One region of the Streptomyces sp. NPDC006450 genome, then DNA from elsewhere that is predicted to be linked to it. Evidence: riboswitches for the same ligand, from Rfam matches in the RefSeq annotation. Region 1 holds a riboswitch; each other region holds the start of a gene.

Region 1 (4,639 bases):
TCGTCGCGGCCAGGCCGACCCGGTCCACGTAGTCGTGGTGCGTGAAGCGGTGCACGTCGCGGTCGGAGAGCCGGGGGTAGGGAGCGAAGAACCGGTAGTACTTGGACTCGTCCGAGACCTGCTCGTAGAAGCTGACCAGCCGGCCCGCGTCATCGGTGGTGATGGGCCGGATCCGGGCCGTTCCGCCGTCCCGAAGGACGACGTCGGCTTCCCAGTGATCCGGGTACGAGGGGTCGGACTCGGTCGTCATGGGGTCACCTTAAGGCTCGAACGGTCCGATTGGCCTGGGCGCGGCGCATCGGGCAAGCTGGCTCGAATCAGGGCAAGCTGGGGTAGGTCGATTGGCGGGAAACTCGGGCCGAAGGTCGGTTCGACCATTCCGGACGCCGTGAGAGACTGGTCTAGACAACCGTAAGAACCTGAAGGGCATCACCATGGCAGAGCGCCGCGTCAACGTCGGCTGGGCCGAGGGCCTGCACGCTCGTCCCGCCTCGATCTTCGTCCGCGCGACGACCGCTTCCGGCGTCCCGGTGACCATCGCGAAGCTGGGCGGCGACCCCGTCAACGCCGCCTCCATGCTGGCGGTTCTGGGCCTGGGCGCCCAGGGTGGCGAGGAGATCGTCCTCTCGTCCGACGCCGACGGCGCCGAGGTCGCGCTGGACCGCCTCGCGAAGCTGGTCGCCGAGGGGCTCGAGGAGCTCCCCGAGACCGTCTGACCCTTCGGGTTCGACCCGCAGGACTTGCACGGCGAAGCCGTTGCCCCCGACCGCCGAGGTCGGGGGCAACGGCTTCACTGCTTTCCGTGCGGAATCCGGCCGGCCCGTGGCCCGTCGGCCCGGCGGCTCTTCGGTACCTCGGCCCGCCGACGCTTCGACCCGTCGCCTCGTCGACCGCCCGTCTTCGACTCCGGCAGAAATGCGCACACCGCAATTCCGGTACGCTCGATTCCGGCGGATCGAATTCCGATGGAATGGCACGCGGGGCACGGGCGTCGATTACCCGGCCCGGATATCCCACCTTTGTATACGGCGTTTGTTAATGCGGAACGCTCGCCGTGTTTACGGCAGGTTGCAAAGTCCTCACGCGCATCCGGTGCGCCCCCGCCGCCCGGTCCACGTGCACCGCCGTCAGCGCCCGGGCCCGCTCGGCGTCGCCCCGGGCCACCGCGTCCACGATCGCGCCGTGCTCCGCCCAGGACTCCACGGGCCGCACCGGGGCCTCCACCACGTACATCCAGGCCACCTTGTGGCGCATCTGGGTGAGCAGGGCGATCAGCCCGGGGCTGCCCGAGGCCTGGGAGAGCGTCTCGTGGAACCAGCCGCCCAGGGAGCGCAGATCCTCCCCCTGCCCCCTCCTGGCCCGCTCCTGGCCCAGCCTGACCAGGCCGCGCAGCACCTTGAGGTGGGCCTCGCTGCGCCGCCGGGCCGCCCGGGCGGCCGCGAGGGGCTCCAGGAGCATCCGCAGCTCCAGGAGATCGGCCGCCTCCTGTTCCGTCGGCTCGGCCACACAGGCGCCCGCGTGCCGCCGGGTGGTCACGAACCCCTCGGACTCCAGCGTGCGCAGCGCCTCGCGCACCGGGACGCGCGAGACTCCGTACCGGCGGGCCAGCACCTCCTCGGTCAGCCGGCCGCCGGGCCCGAACACTCCGGAGACGATGTCGTCGCGGATCGCTGTGCATACCGTGTGCGCGGGAATACGCAAGACCGGACCTCCGCCTTTTTCGTATGACTGTGCGCGTTGCGACTCTATTGCAACACACGATAATTTCCGAGGACGGCCGGAAATACGAAACATTCACAGAACTCAGAGCGCGAGGCGAGAAGCACGAAGCGGGAAGCACGAAGGCCCCGGCTCGAAGAGAGCCGGGGCCTTCGCGGAAGTCGTGCGCTGGGGCAGTGGGTCAGAGGGTGACGCCGTGCGAGCGCAGGTACGCGACCGGGTTGATGTCCGAGCCGTAGTCGGCGCCGGTGCGGGCCTCGAAGTGCAGGTGCGCGCCGCTGGAGTTGCCCGTGTTGCCCGACAGGCCGATCTGCTGGCCCGGGGTGACCTGCTGGCCGACCCTGACGCCCACCGAGTAAAGGTGGCCGTACTGCGTGTACGTGCCGTCGGCGTGCTTGATGACGACGTTGTTGCCGTATGCGCCGCCCCAGCCCGCCTCGACCACGGTGCCCAGGCCGACCGCGCGCACAGAGGTGCCGGAGTCCGCGTGGAAGTCGATGCCGGTGTGGCTGCCGGAGGACCACATGGCGCCGCCCGCGTGGTACTGCGTGCTGACGTAGGAGCCGTCGATCGGGGACACGAAGGTGTTGAGGCGCTTGCGCTCCTCTTCGCGCGCGGCGCGCTCGGCGGCCTCGCGCTCGGCCTTGGCCTGGGCTTCGGCCTTCGCCTTGGCCTCGGCGGCCCGCTGCCTGGCGTCGGCCTCGGCCTGCGCCTTGGCGGCGGCGGCCTCGGCGGCGCGCTGCTGGGACTGGGCCTGGGCCTCGACGTCACCGGCGAGCTCGTCGGCCACCACGATGGTGTTGAGGGCGCCGGTGTCCTCGATCGAGGGGGACTGGTCCGCGGCGAACGCGGGACCGGCCAGGGAGCCGACGACACCAGTGGTGGCGAGGGCGGCTATGCCGGCATAACCGGCGGTCCTGCGGCTCAGACGACTGGAACCACGGTGCTTGCCGGCGGCACGACTGCCAAACGCCATGAAGGGTTTGATCCTTTCCTTCCCTCTCGCCTACCGGGTTAGCTGACGGGTTCGGAGCAGGAAGGTCTCCTACGGGCCCCCTCTTGCGAGGCGGTCCGATTCACCCCAGGGACACATGTGGGTCCCCGGCTCCCCAGGCTCGCGCCTGACGGGGACTCGGCGATTGCTGTCCGGTGCCGCGGATGCGGCGGTGACAACTGACGAACAGCACGGCCGACGCTAGGCGGATCATCAGTCAATCGCCAAACAGACTCGCCCTTTTGTTGCGTACGCCACACCACATACAAGCAACCACACCACCAAAGAGGACAGAAAACCCAAAAGGGACTCCAGCGGACAAGCCGCCGGAGTCCCCTACCGGATCCCGTTGTGCGGCGGGTCAGTTGTCGACCCGCCGGCAGTCAACGGACGGTCAGTTGGTGACCACGCTCACTTCACCGATCCCGAGGGCCCGCACCGGCTCCTCGATCTGCGAGGCGTCGCCGACCAGGATCGTGACCAGGCGGTCCACCGGGAAGGCGTTCACGACCGCCGAAGTGGCCTCCACCGTCCCGGTTTCGGCGAGCCGCGCGTACAACTGCGCCTGGTAGTCGTCCGGGAGCTCCTGCTCCACCTGGTCGGCGAGCGTGCCCGCGACGGAGGCCGCCGTCTCGAACTTCAGCGGGGCGACGCCCACCAAGTTCTGCACGGCCACGTCCCGTTCGGCGTCGGTCAGGCCGCCCGCCGCGAGGGTGCGCAGCACCGTCCACAGGTCTTCCAGGGCCGGGCCGGTGTTCGGGGTGTCCACCGAGCCGCTGATGGCGAGCATCGAGGCGCCCTTGCCGTCGGCGGTGGAGCGCAGCACCTGGCCGAAGGCGCGCACGCCGTAGGTGTACCCCTTCTCCTCGCGCAGCACCTTGTCCAGCCGGGAGGTGAGCGTGCCGCCCAGGCAGTACGTGCCGAGCACCTGGGGCGCCCAGACCCGGTCGTGCCGGTCGGCGCCGATGCGGCCGATCAGCAACTGCGTCTGCACCGCGCCGGGCCGGTCGACGATGACCACGCGGCCCGTGTCGTCGGCGGTGATCGGCGGGACCGGGCGCGGGGCGGTGGTGTCACCGGTCCACGCGCCCAGGGTGTCGGCCAGGACGGCGTCCAGGTCGATGCCGGTCAGGTCTCCGACGACCACCGCGGTGGCGGTCGCGGGGCGCACGTGGGCCTCGTAGAAGGCGCGTACGGCCACGGAGTCGATGCGGGCGACCGTCTCCTCGGTTCCCTGGCGCGGGCGGGACATCCGCAGGGAGGCCGGGAAGAGCTCCTTCGAGAGCTGCTTGGCGGCGCGGCGCTGCGGGTTGGCGCTCTCGTGCGGGATCTCGTCGAGCCGGTTGCGCACCAGGCGGTCCACCTCGGCGTCGGAGAAGGCCGGCGAGCGCAGGGCCTCGGCGACCAGGCCCAGCGCCTTGTGCAGGCGGGAGGCCGGGACCTCCAGGGAGACCCGCAGGCCGGGGTGGTCGGCGTGCGCGTCGAGGGTGGCGCCGCAGCGCTCCAGCTCGGCGGCGAACTCCTCGGCGGAGTGCTTGTCGGTGCCCTCGGACAGGGCCCGGACCATGATCGTGGCCACGCCGTCGAGGCCCTCGGGCTCCGCGTCGAGCGGGGCGGCGAGGTTGATCTCGACCGCGACCACCTGCTGGCCCGGGCGGTGGCAGCGCAGCAGGGTCAGGCCGTTGGCCAGTACCCCGCGCTCGGGGGCCGGGAAGGCCCACGGCTGCGGCTCGCCGGCCTCGGGGCGCGGGTGGAAGGTCATCGTGACGGCTGCGGTGTCGCTCACTGCTCCGCCCCTTCGTTCTCGTCGCTCGCGTCGGTCGCGCTGTTGTCGCCGGGCTCGCCGGCCTCGTCGGTCTCGTCGGCCGCGATCGGCTCGTAGACGAGCACCGCGCGGTTGTCGGGGCGCAGTCGGGCCGCGGCCAC
Region 2 (4,639 bases), on a different contig from region 1:
TGGCCATGAGCCGGGGCGGCGCCGGCGTGTCCTCCTGCGGACGCGGTGCGCCCGGGAGGTCGAACAGTTCCTCGCCCTCCGGCCCCGCCAGCCGGTCGAGCCTCCCGGAGAGCTCCAGCGCCCGCAACGCCTGGCGCACCCTGGCCCGCTGGACCAGGGAGAACTGCGCCACGTCCGCCACCGTCGCCGGCCCGAACCCCTCCAGGTAGCGCAGGACCAGCGTCCGCAGGGACTCCTCCGCCGCCTCCGGGTCCGCCGGCACCGTGCGCGGCCGGCGCAGGGGCGCGACGTACGACGGACGCTCCCCGAACGACCACGGCGCGGCGGTGGGCGCGTGCAGCAGCGGCGCGTACTGCCGCAGCCCCCACCACGCTCCGGGCCGCGGCGCCGCTCCCAGCCGGTGCCCGAGCCAGGCCTCGCACTCCGCCGTCGTACGGGGCCGGTCGGCGAAGTCCAGCAGCTCCGGCGCGAGGACGTCGGCGTCCGCGGCCGTCAGCCCGGAGTCGGTGAAGCGGGTCCCGAGCCGGGCGGCCCGCACGGAGGGCTGCACGGCCTCCCGGAAGGACGGGTAGTCCTCCGCGTGCACGGCGTGCAGCGTCAGCCGCATCAGCGTCGACTTGACGACCTCGCGCCCCGCGAAGGCGGCGTCGAGGTCTGCCGGGTCGAGGCCGGAGAGCCGGTTCCACAGCGCGAGGTACGGCGAGGCCGCGTGCTGCGCCTGGAGCGCGACCACCCGGCGCACCGCATCACCGACGTCCATCGCCTCGCGCCGCAGCAGCAACTGCCGCGCCAGCGTGGAGCGGTTGAGCTCCCCTGCGCTGATCTTCATGCCACGACCGTCCCGTCCCCTGTCGGAACGGGCAGCCTAACCGGCACCTCCGACAGCACCTCGGATTCAGATGCTGACGCCCTTCGACCGGAGGTAGGCCAGCGGGTCGATGTCCGAGCCGTACGAGGGCCCGGTGCGGATCTCGAAGTGCAGGTGCGGGCCGGTCGAGTTGCCCGTGGAACCGGAGAGGCCGATGGTCTGGCCGCCGGTGACGCTCTGGCCGGAGGAGACGGACAGCTGGGAGAGGTGCGCGTACTGGCTGTACTTGCCGTCGGCGTGCCGGATGACGACCTCGTTGCCGTACGCGCCGCTCCAGCCGGCGGAGACCACGGTGCCGGCGCCGACCGCCCTCACGGTGGTGCCGGTGCTCGCGGAGAAGTCGACACCGGTGTGGTAGCCGCTGGACCACATGGAGCCGGCGGTCTTGTAGGCGGTGGACGGGCTGCTGCTGACGGGGGCGACGAAGCCGGACGAAGCGGAGCCGCCCTGCTGCTGGGCGGGAGCCTTGGGGGCGGGCGCCGCGGCTTCGACGGAGGAATCCGACGAATCGCCAGAATCGCCAGAATCCGAAGAACCGGAATAAGTGGAGGAAGGAGAGGAAACGGACTTCTTGGCCGGCTTCGGCTTCGGCTTCGGCTTAGCGGCCGGCGCGGACTCGGCCGCCGCGGCCGGAGCCGAACCCTTCGCGCCGAGCGTGAGCTTGAGGCCCGGGTGGATCAGCGACGGGTCGACGCCGACGGCCTCGCGGTTGTCCGCGTAGAGCTGCTCCCAGCCACCACTGAGGTGCTGGCGCTCGGCGATCTTGGAGAGGTAGTCGCCCGGCACCACGGTGTAGACGGTGGGGGCGCCCTGCGCGGCGGCGGGCGCAGCCCGGAGGGCCGACGGAACCTGCGCGGCCACGGCCTGCGGAGCCTGGACCGGAGCCGCGGCGGGTGCGGCGGCCGGGACACCCGCGGCGTGGGCGCCGGTGGCGCCGAGCAGCGGGAGCGCAAGGGCCGCGCCACCGGTGCCCGCGACGGCGAACCCGCGGGATATCGAGCGGGACTTGGGACGGCGGTGCTTACCCGTTCCGGACATGTCGAATTCCTCTCCGACGCCTGCGAGGTGAGCTGTCGGGTTCGGACTGGAGATGTCCGGCCGCCTCTGTGCCGGTGAACAGCACACGTACGGCTTCACCCCGAGCTGTCCCGTTGTAAAGATCTCGACCGGAGATCGGGAACAGCGGCTTACCTGGTTCCCCCGCTCCTGCCACGCGCGTGAATAGTCGGGTGCGGTTTCCGGTCGGCGGCAGGATTAGGCGGTCCGTCCGGATCGATCGCGAACGTAATCGAGTCCTACCGGGCGGAACAAGTCATGAATTCCCCAACAGAATCTTGAAGATGACGGGCCGCCGGAATTCCGGTCACCCTCCGTCCATTCCCCACCTTCAACAACCGCCCCAGCAAGGGAATTCGCCATTCGTGATCAGCCACTCACCGTCACCGTATGATCTGGCTCACGGGGGCGTGTCCGATCTCGCCTCTCGCTATGGCAAGTTGGCCGCAAGTAGCGTAATTCGGACACCACCCACGACGACGACACGGAGGAGCCCGGTGATCCAGCCGATACCCCAGAGCCCCCACAGCCATCCGGTACCGCCGGAGCCCGTCATGACCGGAGTGCGCAACTTCCGCGACGTGGGCGGCTTGCCGACCACGGACGATCGAAGGGTCAAGTCGGGACGACTGTTTCGAAGCGGACATCTGGCGCATGCCACCGAAAGCGACGCGCAGTTCCTCGGGTCGCTCGGGCTGCACACCGTCTTCGACTTCCGCAACGGCGCCGACCACGCGCTGGAGGGGGCGGACGTGGAGCTGCCCGGGGTGCTCAACGTCAACATTCCGCTGTCGGATCCGGCCGACGGCAGCGAGTTCTGGAAGATGGTCCGCGACGGGGACCTGGCACAGCTCCGGGAGATCCTGGGCGAGGGCAAGGCCGCCGCGCGGATGTCCCGTTCGTACCGGACGATGATCCGGACCCGCACCGCCGAGCACAGCCGGGTGGTGCACGCGCTCGCCGAGGACAGCGTCCCGGCCCTCATGCACTGCGCCGCCGGGAAGGACCGGGCCGGCCTGTCGATCGCCGTCACCCTGCTCGCGCTGGGCGTCGAGCGGGAGGCGATCCTCGCGGACTACCTGGAGTCGAACGCCCCGCACAACCGCTACCGGGTCCGCCGGGGCAGCGACTCTCCCGAGGCCCGCGCCCCCGAGGTGATGGAGCTGCTCGCCCCGCTCTTCGACGCGCGCGCCCCGTATCTGGCCACGGCCTTCGATGCCATCGACGAGGAGTGGGGCGGCGTGGAGCGCTACCTCGCCGAGGGCCTCGGACTCGCGCCCGAGACCCTCGACAGGCTCCGCGACCGGCTGCTGGACTGACGCCCCACGAAGCGGGCCGTCGCCCGCCGGGCCGACCGGGCGGTCGGCACGGCGGCAGACCCGGAGACCGCCTCAGCGGTTGGCGACGGCCTGCTTCACCAGGGTCCGGCCGAAGTCCCACATCAGCGCGCCGCCGCCGTGGGCCTCGTCCATGACCGCGCGGAAGGCGCCGACGAAACGGTCGACGTCCGCCTCGTCCACGATCAGCGGCGGGATCAGCTTGATCACTTCCAGGTGGTCGCCGGAGACCTGCGTGAGGATCCGGTGCTTCTGCAGCAGCGGTACCACGACCATCTGCGCGAACAGCCCCTTGCGCGCCGCCTGGAGCATGCTCCAGCGGCTCCGCAGCCCCAGCGAGGACGGCCGGCCGAACTCGATGCCGATCATCAGCCCGCGTCCCCGTACCTCGTGGAGCAGTTCGTACGTGTCCACGAGCGCGGCGAGCCGCCCGCGCAGCAGGTCACCCATCGCGCGGGCGTTCGCCACCACCTGCTCGTCCTCCATGACGGAGAGGACGGCGAGTCCGGCCGCCATCGCCTGCGCGTTGGAGCCGAAGCTGGCGGAGTGGACGAGCACCCGGTCCATGGAGGAGTAGACCTTCTTGAAGATCCAGTCCTTCCCCAGGGTCGCGCCGACGGGCACGTAGCCGCCGGAAAGGGCCTTGGCCACGCACACCAGGTCCGGTTCGACTCCGGCCTCATGCTGGTAGGCGTAGAAGTCGCCGGTCCGCCCGAGGCCGGTCTGCACCTCGTCCGCGATCAGCAGCGCCCCCCGCCGGTGCAGCAGCTCCTGTGCGGCGAGCAGGAACCCGGGCGGGGCGGCGAGCACCCCCTTGCCCTGGATCGGCTCCACGACGAAGGCCGCCACGTCCCCCTTCTTCAGCTCCCGCTCCAGCGCGGCCAGGTCCCCGAGGGCGATCTTGGTGTCGGGCAGCAGCGGTGCGAAGCCGTCGCGGAAGCCGGCCTCGCCGTTGACCGAGAGCGAGCCCGTGGTGAGCCCGTGGAAGGCGTGGTCGCAGTAGAGGACCCTGGGCCGCCCGGTGGCGTACCGGGCGAACTTCAGGGCGGTCTCCACCGCCTCCGTGCCGCTGTTGCCGAAGAAGACCCGGTCCAGGTGCGGGCTGTGGGAGAGCAGCTTCTCGGCCAGCAGTCCGGGCAGCGGCTGGCAGTCGAAGCGGGTCAGGTCGGCGAGCTGGGCGTCCAGCACGTCGTGCAGGGCCTGCCTGACCACCGGGTGGTGGCGCCCCAGGCCCATCACCCCGAAGCCGGCCAGCATGTCGAGGTAGTCGTTGCCCTCGGCATCCCAGAAGTGGGCTCCCTCGGCCCGCTCGTAGACCTTGTCGAAGCCGATGGTCTGGAGCATCCGGGGCAGCTGGTGGTTGAGGTGACGGGCGTGC
Region 3 (4,639 bases), on a different contig from region 1:
TCCTGCCAGCGGGCCTTCTCGTCGCGCAGCCGTTCCAGTCGGTCCCGTGCGGCGACGGCGTCCTTCTGCTGCTTCGCGATCTCCGAGCGCTGGGACACGTACTGGCGCATCGGATACGCGAGGGCGACGACCAGGGTACAGAGGACGAGGACGAGCAGGGCGGCCCGGCCGGTGAGCCGGCTGCGGCGGACCTGCCTGCGGGACTGCGAGCGGTACACGTGCGCCGCGGTCCGCTCGCCCAGCTGCTTGAGCCTGGTCGCGGTCGAGAACGTGGCGAACCGGTCCCGGTTCCCGGCCATTGATCCGCCTCCCCTATATGCGCACGACGCACTACGTCCCCGCACACGGTACGGGACCGAGTGCGGGGACGTAGGGAGGCTTGCGCCCGAAAGGGACTGATCAGCCCTTGAAGCGCGGGAACGCGCTGCGGCCCGCGTACACCGCGGCGTCGTCGAGGATCTCCTCGATGCGCAGCAGCTGGTTGTACTTGGCGACGCGGTCCGAGCGGGCCGGGGCGCCGGTCTTGATCTGGCCGCAGTTCACGGCGACGGCGAGGTCGGCGATGGTGACGTCCTCGGTCTCACCGGAGCGGTGCGACATCATGCACTTGAAACCGTTGCGCTGGGCCATCTCGACGGCGTCCAGGGTCTCGGTCAGCGAACCGATCTGGTTCACCTTGACGAGCAGGGCGTTCGCCGAGCCCTCTTCGATGCCGCGGGCGAGACGCTCGGGGTTGGTGACGAAGAGGTCGTCGCCGACGATCTGGACCTTGGAGCCCAGGCGGTCGGTGAGGGTCTTCCAGCCCGACCAGTCGTCCTCGAACAGCGGGTCCTCGATGGAGACGAGCGGGTACGCCTCGACGAGCTCGGCGTAGTAGTCGGTCATCTCGGCGGCCGAGCGGGACTTGCCCTCGAACTCGTAGTTGCCGTCCTTGTAGAACTCGGACGCGGCGACGTCGAGCGCGAGCGCGATCTGGGTGCCCGGGACGTAGCCGGCCTGCTTAATGGCCTCGACGATGAGGTCGAGCGCGGCGCGGTTGGACTCCAGGTTCGGCGCGAAGCCGCCCTCGTCGCCCAGACCGGTGGAGAGGCCCTTGGTGTGCAGGACCTTCTTGAGGGTGTGGTAGACCTCGGCACCCCAGCGGAGGGCCTCGGAGAAGGACTCCGCGCCGATCGGGGCGATCATGAACTCCTGGATGTCGACGTTGGAGTCGGCGTGCGACCCACCGTTCAGGATGTTCATCATCGGAACGGGCAGCAGGTGCGCGTTCGGGCCGCCGAGGTAGCGGAAGAGCGGCAGGTCCGAGGCCTCGGACGCGGCGTGCGCGACGGCGAGGGAGACACCGAGGATGGCGTTGGCTCCGAGGGAGCCCTTGTTCTCGGTGGCGTCCAGGTCGATCATCGCCTGGTCGATCAGGCGCTGCTCGGTGGCGTCGTAGCCGACGAGCTCCGGGCCGATCTGCTCGATGACGGCGAGGACGGCCTTCTCTACGCCCTTGCCCATGTAACGGTTGGGGTCACCGTCACGGAGCTCAACGGCTTCGAACGCTCCGGTGGAGGCGCCGGACGGGACTGCAGCACGGCCGGTGCTGCCATCGTCGAGGCCCACCTCGACCTCGACCGTGGGGTTGCCTCGGGAGTCCAGGATTTCCCGGGCTACGACGACGTCGATGGACGGCACGAGCATCTCCTTCTGGGATGTGACGCTGGGTGTGCGGTGGCATGTCAGGCCGTGGGATGGCCTTGCCGCCTAGAGCCTAACCGCCTCGGGGCACTCGACCGCCCGACCGCCCGGGTCCTGGGACGAAAAAGGGCCTGAATGCCCCTCTTACAGGACATAGGGCTCTTGCTCGGCGGCCATTTCGGAGGCTCCGTCAGGCCGGACGCACCCGCACACAGCACCGCCCGGCGCGAAGGGGGTTGCGCGCCGGGCGGTGGGATGACGTGGTGGAGCTACTGCGTGGAACTACTGCGCGTCGCGAAAGCGGCCGCGCCCGACCTCACAGGTTTCAGCTGAGCTTCAGCTTCTGGCCCGGGAAGATCAGGTCGGCGTCCGTGACGATGTCCTTGTTGAGCTCGTAGAGCTTCTCCCAGCCACCGGACACGCTGTTCGCGTCGGCGATCGCACCCAGCGTGTCGCCGGACTTGACCTCGTAGGAGCCGTTGCCCGTCTTGGGGGCCTCGGGCTTCGCGGCCGGGCGCTCGGAGCGGGTGGTCGGAGCCTCGGCGCGCTTGGTCTCCTTCTTCGACTCGGCCTTCTTCTCCTGCTTCTGCGCGGGCTTCGGCTGCGTCTTCGGCTTGGCGGGAGTCTGCGCCGAGCCGCCGGTGTAGGAGGAGTTCGACAGGCCCACGCCGCAGTGCGGCCAGGCGCCCTTGCCCTGGCCCTTGAGGACCTTCTCGGCGATGGCTATCTGCTGCGACTTGGAGGCCTGGTTGGCCTGCGCGGCGTACGTCTTGCCGCCGTACGCGGCCCACGTGGAGGACGAGAACTGCAGGCCGCCGTAGTAGCCGTTGCCCGTGTTGATGGACCAGTTGCCGCCGGACTCGCACGAGGCGACGCGGTCCCACTCGGAAGCGGTCGCGGCCGAAGCGGTGCCCGCGGCCATCAGCGGAGCCGCGACGGCGACACCGGCGACGCCGGCGAGCGTGACGATGCGGACGGCCTTGGAGCCGCGACGGTGCTTGCCCTTGCCCGAAAGCAGCATGGAGTTCTCCTCACCGACGCCTACGAGGTGAGCTGTCGGGTTCGGGCGAGTGAGTGCCCGGCCGAGCGACCTAGCGCTTGGCTTAACCCCTAGCCGGCTGATGTGACCGTCTCTCAACGGCCGCTACCGGCGCCTACCTTGGTTCCCCCGCTCCTGCCTTCGGCGCTTGACGCGACGAGTGTTCCCTCCGTCCGCCGGCAGGATTCGGCGATGCGGTCGAAGGAGCCCGCGGTGGCGAGCGATTCAGAAGGTAGACAGGTCTCCCCCCGATGTTCAACGAGCGACATCGGGGGGAACCCGCCCCTACTTGCACTCCCCGGAAGGGTGTTTGCGCAGGTGAGGGCGGGGTTTGCGGAACCCGTCGGGCCGGACACGCCAGTTGACCTGAAGAGACACATGTCTCACTTACAGAAAACGGACAATCAGCTGGTTCCGGGCGCCTCAAGTGTCCCTATTCGTGCGTTAGATCCAGATTCTGGCCGGGCTTGATCAGGTCCGCGTCCCCGCCGATGACCTGCTCGTTGGCCTCGTAGAGGCCCTTCCAGCCGCCCTTTACTCCGGTAGCGTCCGCGATCGTGATCAGGCTGTCGCCCTCCTTCACGGTGTACGTCGGGTCCGACGCGGCGTCAGACGCGACGGGCGTCTCGACGGCGGCCTGGCCGCGGTGCTTGCCGCCGCCCTCGGTCGCACCGGGGGTCGCCGGAGCGGCCGGGGAGGCGGATCCGCCGGGTGCGGCCGGAGTCGTCGGGGCCGTGGGATCAACCGGGTTGAGGGGATCTGCCGGGTTCGCCGAATTGCCCGGGTTCGTCGGGTTCGCCGGGTTCCCCGGGTCGGACGGGGTCACCGGAGCCGTCGGGTCCACCGGCAGGGTGGGGTCGTCCGGCAGCGTCGGGACCGCGGACGGCGGCGTGGGAGTCGTGGGGTCCGCCGGGCTCGTCGGAGGCGTCGGGTCGCCCGGGAGGCCGGGAGGCGGTGTCTGGAGGTCCGGCTCCGGCATGACGGGCAGTTCGCCCGGCACGCCGATCGGATAGTCGGGCAGCACCGAGGCCGACGAGCTCGGGCCCTGCTGCGTCGGGGCGCCGAAGTCCGTGGACCGCTTGCCCGATCCGGTGCCGGGCACGGAGTCGTCCGGGCGGGACGGGGCGGGGGCGACGGATCCGGAACCGCTGGGCAGGCCCGGGTCCACCGCGGCGGCGGGCGCGTCCTGCGTCAGGCCGGCCTGCACCCCGCACAGCGGCCACGCCTGGGGGCCCTGGGAAGCCAGGACCCGTTCGGCCACGGCGATCTGCTGGGAGCGGCTGGCGAGGTCGGCGCGCTCGGCGAAGTCGAGCCCGCCGGCGCTCTTCCACTGCTCCTGACTGAACTGCAGTCCGCCGTAGGCTCCACCGCCGAAGTTGGCACTCCACGTGCCACCGCTCTCGCACTCGGCGACCCTGTCCCATGTGGAGGTCTCCGCGGCGCTCGCTCCGGTGGCGGCGAGCAGGGGCAGGGCGAGTGCTGTGCCGGTGACTCCGGCGGTGACGACAAGTGCGGGCACTTGTCGGGGGCGTCTGTGGCGGCCGTTCCCGGAACGCATGAGGCTGCACCTTTCGCATAACGGCGGGGTAACGGCAGAACCTAGCGGCCTTCGAACGCCAGTCACAAGTTGGGGCGGTGAACTGACCTCCGGTCAGGGTGGTTTCAGGTGTTTTGGGGTTTTGATTCGGCCGTGAAGCGGACCGGAAGCGTCCGCAGGCCCCGCATGATGAGCCCGCCGCGCCAGCGCAGTTCCTCGGGAGGCACGGCCAGTTCCAGGTCGGGCAGGCGCGTCAGCAGGGTCGCGAGCCGGAAGGCGGTCCCACGGTCTCGGCGCCGCGCACCGTCACGCGCAACAGCGGGATGGTGGGCCGGACGTACACGGGCGTTCCCGCACGCCGCTCGTTCAGCCACGCCACC

What was found. Region 1 has a riboswitch for cyclic di-AMP ahead of ABZY57_RS18755 (M23 family metallopeptidase). Riboswitches for the same ligand answer to the same signal wherever they lie in the genome.
Positions count from the first base shown of each region.
Region 2: linked by a shared signal. The riboswitch ahead of ABZY57_RS18215 (LysM peptidoglycan-binding domain-containing M23 family metallopeptidase) and the one ahead of ABZY57_RS18755 (M23 family metallopeptidase) in region 1 are both predicted to bind cyclic di-AMP.
Region 3: linked by a shared signal. The riboswitch ahead of ABZY57_RS18295 (transglycosylase family protein) and the one ahead of ABZY57_RS18755 (M23 family metallopeptidase) in region 1 are both predicted to bind cyclic di-AMP.

Region 1 is NZ_JBEXPT010000057.1:33,656-38,294, reverse strand. It holds partial or broken gene ABZY57_RS18770 (GNAT family N-acetyltransferase) at 1-250, opposite strand, end outside; gene ABZY57_RS18765 (HPr family phosphocarrier protein) at 435-716, shown strand; gene ABZY57_RS18760 (GntR family transcriptional regulator) at 1,036-1,701, opposite strand; gene ABZY57_RS18755 (M23 family metallopeptidase) at 1,901-2,695, opposite strand; cyclic di-AMP (ydaO/yuaA leader) riboswitch at 2,708-2,867, opposite strand; gene ABZY57_RS18750 (pitrilysin family protein) at 3,108-4,475, opposite strand; gene ABZY57_RS18745 (pitrilysin family protein) at 4,496-4,639, opposite strand, start outside.
Region 2 is NZ_JBEXPT010000054.1:29,274-33,912, reverse strand. It holds gene ABZY57_RS18220 (winged helix DNA-binding domain-containing protein) at 1-829, opposite strand, end outside; gene ABZY57_RS18215 (LysM peptidoglycan-binding domain-containing M23 family metallopeptidase) at 896-1,906, opposite strand; cyclic di-AMP (ydaO/yuaA leader) riboswitch at 1,911-2,106, opposite strand; gene ABZY57_RS18210 (tyrosine-protein phosphatase) at 2,479-3,243, shown strand; gene ABZY57_RS18205 (aspartate aminotransferase family protein) at 3,316-4,639, opposite strand, start outside.
Region 3 is NZ_JBEXPT010000055.1:7,448-12,086, reverse strand. It holds gene ABZY57_RS18305 (septum formation initiator family protein) at 1-299, opposite strand, end outside; gene eno (phosphopyruvate hydratase) at 400-1,686, opposite strand; gene ABZY57_RS18295 (transglycosylase family protein) at 2,009-2,704, opposite strand; cyclic di-AMP (ydaO/yuaA leader) riboswitch at 2,707-2,879, opposite strand; gene ABZY57_RS18290 (transglycosylase family protein) at 3,156-4,241, opposite strand; partial or broken gene ABZY57_RS18285 (cytochrome P450) at 4,385-4,528, opposite strand; gene ABZY57_RS18280 (recombinase family protein) at 4,513-4,639, opposite strand, start outside.